One region of the Sphingomonas sp. GW821-FHT10F09 genome, then DNA from elsewhere that is predicted to be linked to it. Evidence: riboswitches for the same ligand, from Rfam matches in the RefSeq annotation. Region 1 holds a riboswitch; the other holds the start of a gene.
The links. Region 1 has a riboswitch for glycine ahead of gcvT (glycine cleavage system aminomethyltransferase GcvT). Riboswitches for the same ligand answer to the same signal wherever they lie in the genome.
Positions count from the first base shown of each region.

Region 2: linked by a shared signal. The riboswitch ahead of AC1RTO_RS18415 (L-serine ammonia-lyase) and the one ahead of gcvT (glycine cleavage system aminomethyltransferase GcvT) in region 1 are both predicted to bind glycine.

Region 1 is NZ_JBXASI010000001.1:172,421-180,069, forward strand. It holds gene ispH (4-hydroxy-3-methylbut-2-enyl diphosphate reductase) at 1-726, opposite strand, end outside; gene AC1RTO_RS00750 (hypothetical protein) at 897-1,532, shown strand; glycine riboswitch at 1,786-1,878, shown strand; glycine riboswitch at 1,879-1,985, shown strand; gene gcvT (glycine cleavage system aminomethyltransferase GcvT) at 2,045-3,265, shown strand; gene gcvH (glycine cleavage system protein GcvH) at 3,287-3,658, shown strand; gene gcvPA (aminomethyl-transferring glycine dehydrogenase subunit GcvPA) at 3,781-5,139, shown strand; gene gcvPB (aminomethyl-transferring glycine dehydrogenase subunit GcvPB) at 5,136-6,713, shown strand; gene AC1RTO_RS00775 (CcdC protein domain-containing protein) at 6,851-7,399, shown strand; gene AC1RTO_RS00780 (DMT family transporter) at 7,363-7,649, opposite strand, start outside.
Region 2 is NZ_JBXASI010000009.1:179-7,827, reverse strand. It holds gene AC1RTO_RS18425 (sugar transferase) at 1-1,139, opposite strand, end outside; gene AC1RTO_RS18420 (NUDIX domain-containing protein) at 1,224-1,808, opposite strand; gene AC1RTO_RS18415 (L-serine ammonia-lyase) at 1,892-3,304, opposite strand; glycine riboswitch at 3,334-3,414, opposite strand; glycine riboswitch at 3,423-3,510, opposite strand; gene AC1RTO_RS18410 (replication initiator protein A) at 3,807-4,814, shown strand; gene AC1RTO_RS18405 (helix-turn-helix domain-containing protein) at 5,241-6,134, shown strand; gene parA (ParA family partition ATPase) at 6,392-7,051, shown strand; gene AC1RTO_RS18395 (ribbon-helix-helix domain-containing protein) at 7,048-7,329, shown strand; partial or broken gene AC1RTO_RS18390 (UDP binding domain-containing protein) at 7,354-7,649, opposite strand, start outside.

The DNA of each region.
Region 1 (7,649 bases):
CAGCCGCACCGAGTTGGACGAATTGGGCGCGCCGATCACCAGCATCGCATCGCATGCCGCAGCGATCGCCTTCACCGCCGCCTGACGGTTGGAGGTGGCGTAGCAGATGTCCTCGCCACGCGGCGGCTGCATGTTGGGAAAGCGGCGTTGCAGCACCGCGACCACCGCGGCGGTGTCGTCGACCGACAGGGTCGTCTGCGTCAGGAAGGCGAGATTGTCGGGATCGGGCGGCGTGAACCGCTCCGCATCCTCGGCCGTCTCGATCAGCGACATCGCGCCCTCGGGCACCTGGCCGAAGGTGCCGACCACCTCCGGGTGGCCGGCGTGGCCGATGAAGACGATGTGACGGCCCGCCGCGACGAGGCGTTCGGCCTGGCGATGGACCTTGGAGACCAGCGGGCAGGTCGCGTCGAGATAGTCGAGGCCGCGGTTCTGCGCCGCGGCCGGCACCGATTTCGGCACGCCATGCGCGGAGAAGACGACCGGCGCGCCGTCGGGCACCTGGTCGAGTTCCTCGACGAAGATCGCGCCCTGCGCCTTCAGCGTGTCGACGACGAACTTGTTGTGGACGATCTCGTGCCGGACATAGACGGGCGCGCCATGCTTTTCGATCGCGAGTTCGACGATGCGGATCGCGCGGTCGACGCCGGCGCAAAAGCCGCGGGGGGCTGCGATCAGCAGCTCGAGGACCGGCTTCGCGCCGTCCACCTGGGAAAGAGAGGCCATGATGCAGCGCTCCTACGCGATTGGACGCGCGCGCGGAAGTCCGCGATTGGGCAAGCGCGCGGGAGCACGCGATTGCTTGCACCCGCGACAGCCGGTTCCTATGCTGCGTGCCGCACCGTCGGAGCCGTCCGGCGCCGCATCCCGTCCGTTCGACAAAGGTACGCGTCTCCGTGAAAACTCCGCTTCTCGGCCTCACCGCCCTCGGCCTGATCCTCTCCGGGTGCGCCGGCAAGGGCGAGATCGTGGAAGGCGGCATCACCGCCGTGCGCTCGGCCTGCCCGACGGTCGGCGTCGCCGCCGGCACCGGCGACATCACGCTGTTCGATCCCGTCACCAGCCGCGATGCGAGCGCGATCGACGTGGTGGCGAACATGACCAACGTGCGCGGCACCTGCAACGACGCGGGCGACCAGATCGCGACCGCGGTGACCTTCGACGTCGCGGCGCGGCGCGCCCGCACCGACGGTCCGCGCGATATCGTGCTGCCTTATTATATCGCGATCGTCCGCGGCGGGTCGGCGGTGACGGCGAAGCGCAAGGGCCAGATCGCGATCCACTTCGACGCCGGGCAGGCACGCGCGCAGGCGAGCGGCACCGCCTCGACGCAGATCGCGCGGTCGGCGGCGACGCTACCCGACGAGGTGCGCGAACAGCTGACCCGCAAGCGCAAGGCGGGCGACGAGGATGCCGCGACCGATCCGCTGTCGCGGCCCGAGGTGCGGTCCGCCGTCCTGCGGGCGAGCTTCGAGGCGCTGGTCGGGTTCCAGCTGACCGACGAGCAGCTGAAGTATAACGCGCAGCGGTAAGGTCGCGGCGTAAGCCTCCGCGTCGTTGGTCATCCCCGCCTGCGTGGGGATGACGACGGTTACGCGTGGGTGTCCGGCGGGCTGGTGACGCCCGGGCGTACCGCTCGCCTCGCGTTCGACGGCGTCCGTATCGCGCGCACGCGACCCACCCCCGGCCCCTCCCTGCGAGAGAGGGTAGGATGGGCGTCTTTCCCGATTGACTAAGCCATGCTGCGCCGCCACAGATCGCCGGGTCGATGCCGGGCAACCGGCATGGGCGCGCGCGGGAGAGAGCCTCTTCACAAGGAGGCCGCCGAAGGAGCAACCACCCCGGAATCTCTCAGGCACCACGGACCGCGCGCCGCCTCATCGACACTCTGGAAAGCGTTCCTTTGAGGAGCCACCGAAGGGGTAAGCCCGGCGTTTCGCGACATCGGGTCAAAGCTCTCAGGTCACCGTGACAGAGGGGGTATGACGGATCGGATGCGGCCCCCGGCCGCGCTTCGGTCGCGTGCCTTTTTTGGAGACGGTTGATGAGCGATACGCTGCCAGACATTCTCGCTGAGACGTTAGTCGGGGCCGACCCGCTCGACGACCTGAACGAAGGCGACGAGCCCGCGATCCTGCAACTCCCGCTCGACGCCTGGCACCGCGCCCGCGGCGGCCGGATGGTGCCGTTCGCCGGCTATGAGATGCCCGTCCAGTACGACGGCATCATGGCCGAGCATCTGTGGGTGCGCGAATCGGCGGGCCTGTTCGACGTCAGCCATATGGGCCAGGTCGGCTTCACCGGCGACGGCATCGATGCGGCGGGCGTCGCCAGGGCGCTCGAAGCGGTGCTGCCGGGCGATATCGGCGGCCTCGGCCCCACCAAAATCCGCTATTCGCTGCTGCTCAACGACGAGGGCGGCATCCTCGACGACCTGATGGCGACGCGGCTGCCCGAGGAGGGCGCGCATCCCTTCGGCGAGGCGAGCTATTACGTCGTCGTCAACGGCGCGACCAAATATGACGATCTGTCCTATCTGCTCGACGTGCTGCCCGACGCCATCACGATGAACCTGATGGAGGATCAGGCACTGCTCGCGGTGCAGGGGCCGAAGGCGGTCGCCGCGGTCGCGCGGCTGATCCCCGGCGTCGAAACCCTCGTGTTCATGACCGCGGGCGCGTTCGACTGGAACGGCCATGCGCTGTGGATCAGCCGCTCGGGCTATACCGGCGAGGATGGCGTCGAGATCTCGATCCCCGCCGAGGCCGCCGCCGACTTCGCCGACGCGATCTGTGCCGAGCCGGAAGTGAAGCCGATCGGCCTCGGCGCGCGCGACTCGCTGCGGCTCGAGGCGGGGTTGCCGCTGTATGGCCACGACCTCGATCCCGAGACGACGCCGGTGATGGCCGACCTTGGGTTCGCGCTGTCGAAGCGCCGCCGTGAGGCCGCCGACTTCGCCGGTGCGGCGCGCATCCTCGCCGAGCGTGCGGACGGCGCCGCGGTGAAGCGCGTCGGCCTGTCGGTCGCCGGGCGCCAGCCGGTGCGCGAGGGCGCGAGCGTCGTCGATGCGGATGGTGCGGTGATCGGCCGCGTCACCAGCGGCGGCTTCGCCCCCAGCGTCGGCGCGCCGATCGCGATGGCCTATATCCCGACCGCGCTCGCCGCCGCCGGCACGGCCGTGCAGCTGGTCCAGCGCGGCAAGATCCATGCGGCGACGGTCGTGCCGATGCCGTTCGTTCCCCACCGCTACGTCCGGCAGCTTTGAACATCCTGGGAGGCAAGTGAGATGAGCCGTTACTTTACCGAAGATCACGAATGGGTCGACGTGGATGGCGACATCGGCACCGTCGGCATCTCCGAATATGCGCAGGGCCAGCTCGGCGACATCGTGTTCGTCGACGTGCCGGAAGACGGCAAGCAGCTGGCCAAGGGCGACGAGGCCGCGGTGGTCGAATCGGTCAAGGCGGCGTCGGACGTCTATTCGCCGGTGTCGGGCAACGTGATCGAGGGCAATGCGGCGCTGGTCGACGACCCGTCGCTGGTCAATTCGGATGCCGAGGGCGAGGGCTGGTTCTTCAAGATCACGCTCAGCGACCCGTCGGAGCTCGAATCGCTGATGGACGAAACCGCCTACGCGGCGTTCGCCTCGAAGCTGTAAGTCTTTGCCCCTCTCCTTCGGGGGAGGGGTCGGGGTGGGGCCTGTCCGCAGGCGCTGGTCTCGATGAGACCTCCCCCACCCCTTGCTCCTCCCCCGAAGGGGAGGGGTTTAGGGAGTAATTGATGCGCTACCTGCCGCTTACCCAGCCCGACCGTGATGCGATGCTGTCGGTCATCGGTGCCGCCAGCATCGACGACCTGTTCGTCGACGTGCCCGAATCCGCCCGTCTCGACGGCCCCGTCCACGGACTGCCGAACCACGCGTCCGAGCTGGCGGTCGAGCGGCACATGACCGCGCTCGCGCGCCAGAATACGGTCGCCGGCGAGGTGCCGTTCTTCCTCGGTGCGGGGGCGTACCGGCATCACGTGCCGGCCAGCGTCGATCACCTGATCCAGCGCGGCGAGTTCCTGACCGCCTATACGCCGTACCAGCCGGAAATCGCGCAGGGCACGCTGCAGATGCTGTTCGAATTCCAGACGCAGGTCGCGCGCCTGCTCGGCACCGACGTCGCCAATGCGTCGATGTACGACGGCTCGACCGCCTGCTGGGAGGCGATCGGCATGGCGCGGCGGATCACGCGGCGCGGCAAGGCGATCCTGTCGGGCGGGCTGCACCCGCATTACGTCAGCGTCGCCAGGACGATGGCGAAATACACCGGCGACGCGCTCGAAACCGCGCTGCCGACGCTGGGCGCGGACACCGATATCGACGCGCTGATCGCCGCGATAGACGGCGACACGTCGTGCGTCGTGGTGCAATATCCCGACATCCTCGGCCGCATCGCCGACCTGACGCCGCTCGCCGACGCCTGCCACGCCAACAAGGCGCTGCTGATCGCGGTGGTGACCGAGCCGGTCGCGCTGGGCGCGATCCGGTCGCCGGGCGAGATGGACGCGGACATCGTCGTCGGCGAGGGTCAGTCGCTCGGCGTCGGCCTCCAGTTTGGCGGGCCGTATGTCGGGCTGTTCGGCTGCAAGGACAAATATGTCCGCCAGATGCCGGGCCGGCTGTGCGGCGAGACGGTCGACGCCGACGGCAAGCGCGGCTTCGTGCTGACGCTGTCGACCCGCGAGCAGCATATCCGCCGCGAAAAGGCGACGTCGAACATCTGCACCAATTCCGGGCTGTGTGCGCTCGCCTTCTCGATCCACATGACGTTGCTGGGCGAGAAGGGCCTGCGCCAGCTTGCGGCGATCAACCATGTCGGCGCGGCGGCGGCGGCGGCGCGGCTGGCGAAGGTGCCGGGCGTCGAGCTGGTGACGGACACCTTCTTCAACGAATTCACGCTGAAGCTGCCGGTCGAGGCGCGCCCCGTCGTGCGGACGCTGGCGGATCGCGGCATCCTGGCGGGCGTGTCGCTGGGCCGGCTCTATCCGGACCAGGCGGCGCTGGCGAACGGGCTGATCGTCGCGGTCACCGAAACCACCACCGCGGAGGACGTCGAGACGCTTGCCGCGGCGCTCGAGGAGGTACTGGCATGAGCATCAACCAGAGCGGCTGGCGCCCCGAGATGAACGCCGGCACCGGCACGGCCGCCCCGACCTTCACCGGCAACAAGGCGCTGATGCTGGAAGAGGCGCTGATCTTCGAGATCGGCTCGACCGAGACGACCGGCGTGGACTTCGCCGACCGCGGCGAGATCGGCACGGACAACCGGCTGGGTGGCCTGTTCCGCGAAAGCGCGATCGGCCTGCCCGGCCTCGCCGAGCCGGAGGCGGTGCGCCACTACACCCGCCTCAGCCGCCAGAATTACGCGATCGACCTCGGCCTGTTCCCGCTCGGCAGCTGCACGATGAAGCACAATCCGCGGCTGAACGAGAAGATGGCGCGGCTGCCCGGGTTCGCCGACGTCCACCCGCTCCAGCCGGTCGATACCGTGCAGGGCGCGCTGGCGGTCATCAACGAACTGGCGGTGTGGCTCATCAAGCTGACCGGCATGCACGGCGTCGCAATGAGCCCGAAGGCGGGTGCGCATGGCGAATTGTGCGGCATCCTGTGCATCAAGGCGGCGCTGGAAAAGCGCGGCGAGGGGCATCGCAAGGTCGTGCTGGTGCCGGAATCGGCGCACGGCACCAATCCCGCCACCGCCGCCTTCGCCGGCTTCAAGGTCGAGGATATTCCCGCGACCGCGGAAGGGCGCGTCGACACCGCGGCGCTGAAGGCGCGGCTGGGGCCGGACGTCGCGGCGGTGATGATCACCAACCCCAACACCTGCGGCCTGTTCGAGCGCGATCTCAAGGAGATTTCGGACGCGGTCCATGCGGCGGGCGGCTACGTCTATTGCGACGGTGCCAATTTCAACGCGATCGTCGGGCGCGTGCGCCCGGGCGACCTCGGCGTCGATGCGATGCACATCAACCTGCACAAGACCTTCTCCACCCCGCATGGCGGCGGCGGTCCGGGGTCGGGGCCGGTGGTGCTGTCGGAGGCGCTGGCGCCGTTTGGCCCGCTGCCCTTCACCGCGCGGATGGCCGACGGCCATATCCAGCTGATCGAGGAAGAGACCGCCGGTGACGACCATCCCGACACGTTCGGGCGGATGGTCGCCTTCCACGGCCAGATGGGCATGTTCACGCGCGCGCTGACCTATATCCTCAGCCACGGTGCCGACGGCCTGCGCCAGGTCGCCGAGGATGCGGTGCTCAACGCCAATTACGTGTTGCGCTCGCTGGAGGATACGCTCGACGCGCCGTTCGCGGGCGCGGGGCCGTGCATGCACGAGGCGATCTTCTCGGATGCCAACCTCGCCGACGGCTTCTCGACGCTGGATGTCGCCAAGGGGCTGATCGACGAGGGCTTCCACCCGATGACCGTCTATTTCCCGCTCGTCGTCCATGGCGCGATGCTGGTCGAGCCGACCGAGACCGAATCGAAGGCGGCGCTGGACCAGTTCATCGGCGCGCTGCGCTCGGTGGCGGAACGGGCGAAGGCGGGCGATGCGTCGCTGAAATCGGCACCGCATTTCGCGCCGCGCAGCCGGCTCGACGAGACGCTCGCCGCGCGCAAGCCGGTGCTGGTGTGGAAGGACGCGCCGCTCGCCGCCGCGGCGGAGTAAGCAGCCGTCAGCCCCATTCTCGCCGTCACCCCGGACTGGTTCCGGGGTGACGTGTCGATTGGGCAGGGTCTGCGGTTCCCCTTTCGCCCCGAGCGCTGCCGCGTTACCCTCACGCCCGGCGGGTAGGGGGACGGCATATGCAGGTACAGCAGGTGGGCGGATGGATCAGCTATGCGATCCCGCTGGTCGTCATCGCGGTGGTGATGGCGATCCGGTGGAAGCGGATGAGTCGCGTGCGGCCGCTCAAGCTCGAACGGCTGTGGATCCTGCCGACGCTCTATGCGGTGGTGATCGGTTTCACCTTTTCGCGCTTTCCGCCGCAGGGCTGGGGGTGGCTGTTCTGCCTGATCGCGCTGGTGCTCGGCGCGGGGCTGGGGTGGCAGCGCGGCAAGATGATGCGGATCACGCTCGATCCCGACACGCATCGGCTGGGGCAGACGTCGTCGCCCGCGGCGTTGCTGTTCATCCTGCTGCTGATCGCGGTGCGCAGCGGCGCGAAGGGCGCGATCAGCTACGCCGGGCCGGCGGGACTCGACCCGATGGCGCTGACCGATATCCTGATGGCGCTCGCGCTCGGGCTGTTCACCGCGCAGCGGCTGGAGATGTATCTGCGCGGGCGGCGGATGCTGGCGACTGCGAGGTCGGGGGCTCAGGCGACCTCGGCGACCGCCGCCAGCGTTTCCTGACGACGGCGGACGGCCTCGCGCCAGACGATCACCAGACCGCTGGCGATGATGACCGGCGCGCCGATCCAGGTCGCGGCGGCAGGCAGCGTGTCGAACAGCAGCCAGCCGAGCAGCGCCGCCCATAACAGGCTGGAATAATCCATCGGCACGACGACCGAGACGGGGCCGAGGCGCAGCGAATTGGTCATCGCGATCTGCGCGCAGCCGCCGAGCGTGCCGACCGCCGCCAGCGCCGCCCAGCCGATCGGCC
Region 2 (7,649 bases), on a different contig from region 1:
TTCAGGACGTTGATGAGCTGCGGCAGCTCGTCGATGCTAGTCCTGCGAATGAACCGGCCGACCGCCGTCACCCGGTCGTCGTTACGCGCAGTAGAGCGATGACCCGCATCGTCCAATTCACGAACATACATCGAGCGGAATTTGTACATGCGGAACAACTGGTTGCCGCGGCCGATCCGAACTTGTTTGAACAGGATCCGTCCCGGACTGTTCAGCCGGATCGCAATCGCGGTGACGAGCATCGGAAACGCGAGGACGATGAGCGCGCTTGCCGCCGCCATCAGGTCGAACGACCGCTTGATGCTGCGGTCCATCAGGCTGAGTGGCCCTGCCGCGACGATGATTGTCGGAACATCGCGATTGAGGCCGAGCCCCAGCGGCGCCAGTGCGGTCAGTTCGGGGACAACGATTTCGCTCTGCACGTTGGCGCCGCGCAACGCTTGCGCCCAGGCCATGCGATGTTCGGGCGCACAGGTGACGATGACCCGGTCGGCGCTGGCGATCAGCGTCGCCAGCCGGTCGTACATATGTGGGTCGTGTTCCTCCGGGTCAAAATAAGATTCGGCGGCCATGACCATCGAAAAATTTCCGGGCGGAATCGGTGCCCCACGGTCGCGCAGCAAGATCGAGCTGAAGGGATTACCGCCGACGATCCGGTTGAGATGGCGCACAAAGACATAGCGGGCGATGCCAAGGAACGTGATCGCCAGCGCTGATCCCATACCGATAGTTAGCCGCGAGAACGTCGTCCCGGATTTCAGATAGAAGACGGCGAGGATGACGAGACCGACTGCCAGCACCAGCGCCTGAAGCCCGCGACGGATCGCCCGGAACGGGTCTTGGAGGTTGGTGGTGTCATAGGCATCGAGATTGGATGCAATCAGCGCATACAGGGGGATCAGAACGAGAGTGAAGACCAGCCAGCCGGTGTCGGTGGACAGGGCGTAACGGGGTATGGCCGCGCACATGAACCCGGCGAAGATCGCGACGACATCAACGCACAGCGCATACAATATCACGCGGAACTGCAACACCGCGCTACGCGGTCGCCAACGGGACCCCATGCGATGAAAATCTGTGATTGGATGTTCGGACACGTCGTCCCGCTCTACATTCTGCGGGTCCACATCGCCCAACATGCCAACGCATACCTTGTTTACCGTCGCCCATGGGAGCGCGCGGATCGTGGAATAACCGGTTCACCAGTCAAGCTCAATCGAAGCCTAAAATTGCCGCGGTCCGTCGCCGCGGTCGAACAGGTCGGGCCGCCGCAGCTTTAGCGCCTGCAACAGCATGAACAGCTTGGCATCGCCCACCTTTCCGCTGACGGCATTGGCCCAGAGCGTCGCCAGCGATTCTTCGCGCGCGTCGATCGTCTCGATCTCGTCCACCGCACCCCCGCCCGCACCGATGCGGTCTGCGGGGCAATATTCGGCCAGAAATAGATGCACACGTTCGGTCGTCGACGACGGCGTCATCCAAACTTGGCCCACTGATACGACATGGCGCAGGCGCAGACCGGTTTCTTCAAATGCTTCGCGCCGCGCGGTTTCGGCGGGGTCTTCCGTTTCAGTGACGCCAGCGATCGCTTCGGCGAAGCGGGGTTGCGCCAGATGCAGCACCGCATCCCGCGTCTGCTGCACCGTCATCGCCACCCGCCGCTCGGGATCATAGGCGAGGACCGCGGCGCCAGAGACATGTTCGACAATCGCCCGGTCGCACTCGACCTCGCCGAGCCGCAGCCGCAGCATGACGAGGCTCAGCCATCCGCGATGGAGGACGTGTCGGGTTAGCACGGTATCGGTCATGCCGGTGGTCCCTACGGAATACCGACCGGACGCACAATCGCACGGGAACCATCGCTAACTCGACATGTCGACACGTAGGATCGTCAACATTCCACCACATTGACCGCCAGTCCGCCGAGGCTTGTTTCCTTATACTGCGAGCGCATGTCCTCCCCCGTCTGGCGCATCGTCTCGATCACCGCATCGAGGCTTACGACGTGGCTGCCGTCGCCGCGCAGCGCGAGATAGGCGGCGTTGATCGCCTTGACCGCGCCCATCGTGTTGCGCTCGATGCAGGGAATCTGCACCAGCCCGCCGATCGGATCGCAGGTGAGGCCGAGGTTGTGCTCCATGCCGATCTCGGCGGCATTCTCGATCTGGCGGTTGCTGCCGCCGAGCACCGCGGCGAGCGCGCCCGCCGCCATCGAGCAGGCGACGCCGACCTCGCCCTGGCAGCCCATCTCGGCGGCCGAGATCGACGCGCGCTTCTTGTAGAGCATGCCGATCGCCGCGGCGGTGAGCAGGAAGGTGCGAGCCCCCTCCCCCCGCGCCTCGGCCGACGCATCGCGCGCGACCAGCGTCTCGTAGAAGCGCAGCACCGCCGGCAGCACGCCGGCCGCGCCGTTGGTCGGTGCGGTGACGACGCGGCCGCCTGCGGCATTCTCCTCGTTGACCGCGAGCGCCCACAGGCTGACCCATTCGAACACCTCGGCCGGGTTGCTGCCGGGGACGTCGCCGGTCAGCCCCTGCGCGATCGCATGCGCACGGCGCCGGACCCTGAGGCCGCCGGGTAGCACGCCCTCCTGCGCGATGCCGCGGTCGATGCAGGCGCTCATCGCCGCGCGTACCGCATCGAGGAAGGCGTCGGTCTCCACCGGCGTGCGCCACGCCTCCTCGTTGGCGCGGACCATGTCGGCGATCGACAGGCCGCTCGCATCGCCAAGGACGAGCAGATCGGCGCCGGAGGTAAAGGGATAGCGGACCGCGACATTGGTCGCGGCGACCGGCGCGCCCTTGCGCAGGATCGCGCCGCCTCCGATCGAGAAATAGGTTTCGGCCTGAATGCTTCCATCGGCGCGGGTCGCGGTGAGGGTCATGCCGTTGGGATGTTCGGGCAGGAACTGCCGCGGGTGGAAGACGATGTCGGCGTCGGCGAAGGCGATGCCATGGTGGCCGGCGAGCAGCAGCTGCCCGCGCGCGGCGATATCGGCGAGGATCGCGGGCGCAGTATCGGGATCGAGCCGCTCGGGCTCCCAGCCGGCCAGGCCGAGGATCGCGGCGGTGTCGGTCGCATGACCGCGTCCAGTCAGCGCGAGGCTGCCGTAGAGGTCGCAGGTGGTGCGGACCGGGGGCGGCGCCCCTTGCCCCACCACGCGCTGCGCAAAGTCGAACGCGGCGCGCATCGGGCCGACGGTATGCGAACTCGACGGGCCGATGCCGATCGTGAACAGTTCGGCGACGCTGATCGGGCGATCGAGGTCGCGGTCGAGCGGTGCGGTGACGGGATCGGTGTGCATGCGGTCCTTCCGCCGGCGTCGCCGGCCTGCATGCCCCATCTGTCCCTTGCGCCTGAGATCGTTATCCCGTCGGCGGACGCCGGGTGGCGCCACTCTCCAGATGTACAGCCAGGGGTCTGGCGCCGCTGTGGTCCTTTGGCCTGAGAGTTTCCGGGGCGGTTGCTCCTTCGGCGCCGGGTTCGCCCGGTCTCTCCCACATCGATGGTCGGATGTATCCGTCGGCGGGAGCCCGCGGGTCAAGGGGCATCGCGCGGGCCACCCCGAGCATCATGTCGGTCAATGGACATGTAGACATGTCAACCGGGATGGCATGTAACCGCCATCTCGTGACATCTGCTCTCGACATGTCGACAGATCGACAGGTGATACGCGGAACGCCTGCTTATCGCCGGCTGCGGCATTTCCTACTCGAAAGCACGAACTGATGGATGTCGGCACCCCTTTTCCCTCGGTAATCCAGCTTGGGGTGCCAAAAGTTCGTGCTTTCGAGTAGGAAATGACCATGCCCCGTTCGACCACCTCTTCCCGCTCCACGCCCGCGCCATCCGGCAAGCCTGCCGGCATCCCGCAGGGCGATCTGTTCCTGCTCGACAGCCCGCTGCACGGCGAGATCCGCGGCGAGCGGTCGCTGATGGCGTTTCCCTTCTTCGCGCTCTCCAAAAACGCGTGGATGAAGCCGCTGACCTACGACCATGCGACCGTGTCGATCGAGGTGCGCCCCTCGGCGAGCGGCGTCGCGACGATCTACGACAAGGAGATCGTGCTCTACATCGCAAGCCTGATGGCGGCGAAGCTGGAAGCGGGGGAGAATGTCGAGCAGGATTTCATCTTCACCGCGCACGACCTGTTCTCGGTCACCGGCAGCAACCATTCGGCGCGCTCCTACGGGCGGCTGTCGGAGGCGCTCGAGCGGCTGCAGGGCACGCAGATTAAGACCAATATCGAAGCGGGCGGGGAGGGGGAGGAGGGCTTCTTCTCGTGGCTCTCCGAAGCAAAACTCCATTATACCAAGACCAAGAGCGGCGAACGCCGGCTGAAGGCGGTCAAGGTGCGGCTATGCGACTGGCTGTTCCGCGCGATCCTGCTCGATCGCCACGTGCTCGATTATGCCGCCGCCTATTTCCAGCTGGGGCCGATCGAGCGGCGGATCTACGAAGTCGCACGCTCGACCTGCGAGGGCGACGGGCTCGACATCGATCTGGCGACCTTCCGGCTGCAGATCGGCTATCAGAACCCGCTGTCGAACTTCAAGGCGGCGCTGAAACAGATCGTCGCGACCGACAGCATCCCCGACTACCACCTCGAGCTGGTCGAGGAGACGGCGGGGGAGGGGGGCGATGCCACGCCGCGCCGCGGCCGGCGCGCACCGCAGGCGCGCGTGGTGATCATGCCGAGGCCCCATGTGCCGGCGCTGCAGACGCTCAACGACGCGACCGCCGGCCGCGGCGCGGGCGATGCCGAATCACCCGCCGGGACACCAGTCGAGTCGGAACCCGACGTCGCGGGCTGATTCGCGGGGTGCGGGGCAATTGTTACTCGAAAGCACGAATGAAATGGCGTGCATTGTTACTCGAAAGCACGAATCGCGGGGCAATTGTTACTCGAAAGCACGAACTTTTTCGGTTTAAATACTCGAAAGCACGAACCGTAGCCGCTTCCGCTGTTGGATCATTGCTGCAAAAAGATGGCACACGTGGCCATGCCGGCCGCGGCGATGTTCAGGATGCGGCCGTGACCACATAAAGGAAAGCCCGGCACGAAGGCCGGGCATCCCAAAAGAGCTGTTCAAGAGAGCAGGCATCGCCAAATGCCCGACACGTGAAACTTAGCAGGTCACGGCTTTCCAAATAGCTCCGAACCCAATCCGGTTCAAGGATGCGCGTTTCGCGCCACGGATTTTTTCGTCTCCGGTCCCGGCCCCACAAGGGGATGGAAGATGATGGCGTTTACCCTAGGGGAAGCGAGCGCACGCGTGCTGGCGCGGGCGAGCGAGGGCGCGCGTGCGCGTGCGCGGCGTCCGGAGAATATGCCGCATCCGCGGCGGTCAGATGGTATGCCGCATCCGCGGCAAGCGGGCGGTGTGCATCGCACCGGTGCGCCGGTGCTGCGCGACAGTATCGAGGCGGGGACGTTCGAGGACCTGTTCTTCGCGGTGCCGGCGCCGGGCGAGCCCGACCGACTGCTGCGCGCCTGCCGCCGCGCGCTCGACGCCGGCCGTCGCCTGCGTCGCGAGGAGCGCGCCGGCACCCGCACGCTGACCGCGACCGAACGCGCGATCGCCGCGCTCACCGCGGGGGCGGTGCGCGTCTATGAAGAGATCTGCACGCTTGCCCGGCTCAACCAGGGCCGTGTCTTCCCGAGCTACGATTGGCTCGCCGAGGCGACCGGGCTCGGTCGCGCGACGATCGCGCGCGCGCTGCATGCGCTCGACCGCGTCGGTTTCCTTGTCCGCCAGCGTCGTTTCACGCGCGTCGAAGGGGAGGGGCCGCGCTACCGCCAGACGTCGAACGCCTATCGTGCGCTCCTGCCGGCGCGCGTGCTCGCCTATCTGCCGCGCTGGATGCGACCCGCGCCGTTGCCGGACGATCAGATCCAGCATGAGGCGGAGCGGAAGGAGAGCCATGACGCGATGCTAGCGGCATTGTCGTGTCGCGATCTGGCGGCGGTGACGGTCGGTGGGCTGCTCGGCAAGGCGCTTGCCCGGCTGGGCTCGCGGATTGACGGGCGAGAGACTGCCGTCGCGTGCGAGTCTCATGATGATCCGCAACCTCATGTCGATTCATTAAATGAGGACAAACCGGTGTCGTCCTTGCCGACGACGCAACTTTAAGAAGGCCACAAGCGCCAACCAAACCAACCTTGCACACGTGGCAAAGACAGGAGTGTCGGCTACGCCGCCACATGCTCCCCGAGAGGAGCAAGCGGTTACCGGTCCGGCCCACCCGGGGACCATTGCCTGTCGACAGGGCGCCAGAGCGATTGCCTTGGCCGGATCCGCATCGCAGCTTGGGGGAAAGCCTCGTGATCGTCCGTAAAACGTTCGATCCGGCTTGTCATGTCGGCGTGTAGACACGTAGAGAGATCGACATGCCGACCATCGCCATCATCAGTCAGAAGGGCGGCGCGGGAAAGACCACCCTCGCGCTCCATCTCGCCGCGGCCGCCCACGACGCCGGCCGGATCGCGCTCATCATCGACACCGATCCGCAAGCGACCGCGAGCCAATGGGCCGCTTGGCGCCAGGATGCGCCGCCCGAGGTGATCGACAGCCCGCCGCCCCGCCTCGCCGCCAAGGTCGCGGCCGCGAAAGGGCAGGGGGCCGAGATGATCGTGATCGACACGCCGCCCCACGCCGACAGCGCCGCCCGCGCCGCGGTCGAGGTCGCCGATCTGGTGCTGATCCCCTGCCGCCCGAGCGCCTTCGACCTGTCGGCGATCCAGACCACCGCCAAGTTGGTCCAGTTGCTGCGCAAACCGGCCTATGTCGTCTTCACCGCAGGATCGCCCAACGCACCGCGGATCTACCAGGAAGCGGGCGAACTGGTGGAAAGCTTCGGCACGCCGCCCTGTCCGATCCAGATCCCGGACCGGGCCGTCTACCGCCATGCGAGCGGGGAGGGGCGGACGGTGATGGAATACGAACCGGGCGGCAAGGCCGCAGAAGATATTCGACAGCTCTACGCGTGGACATGTCGACAGGTCGCACTGTCCGCCCCAAAATCCACCCGCAAGAGGACCGCCGCATGAGTCGCAAACCCAGCTTCGCCAATTTGCGCACCGCGGGGGCCGCTGCATTGGCCTCTTCTCCCCAGACACCGGTCGTGGCCCCCAAAGCGGCGATGATCGCCTCAACCGGCCCCGCCAGCCGCCACGGCCGCAAGCAGATCGCCGGCTTCTTCAGCCCGGAAATGTCGTTCGCGATGCACACGCTGGCACGGCGCCAGGGCAGAAGCCTTCAGGCGCTGATGGCCGAGGCGTTCAACGATGTGCTGCGCAAGCACGGCGAGTCCCCGATCGGGGACTGAACTTGCCGGGCGGCGTTCGACTGATCAGCACCCGACGGCGGAATAGGCGAAGCCGGCGGCCTTGACCTCCTCGCGACGATAGACATTGCGCAGGTCCACCATGACCGGTGCAGCCATCACGTTCTTCAGCTTGGCGAGGTCGAGCGCGCGGAAGGCGTCCCATTCGGTGACAATCACAACCGCGTCCGCACCACTCGCCGCTTCATAGGCGTCGTTACAATAGGTCAGTTCGGGCATCATTGCGCGCGCCAGATTCATCCCTTCGGGATCATACGCCCGCACGGTCACCCCCGCATCGCGCAGGGCCTGCGCGATAGCGA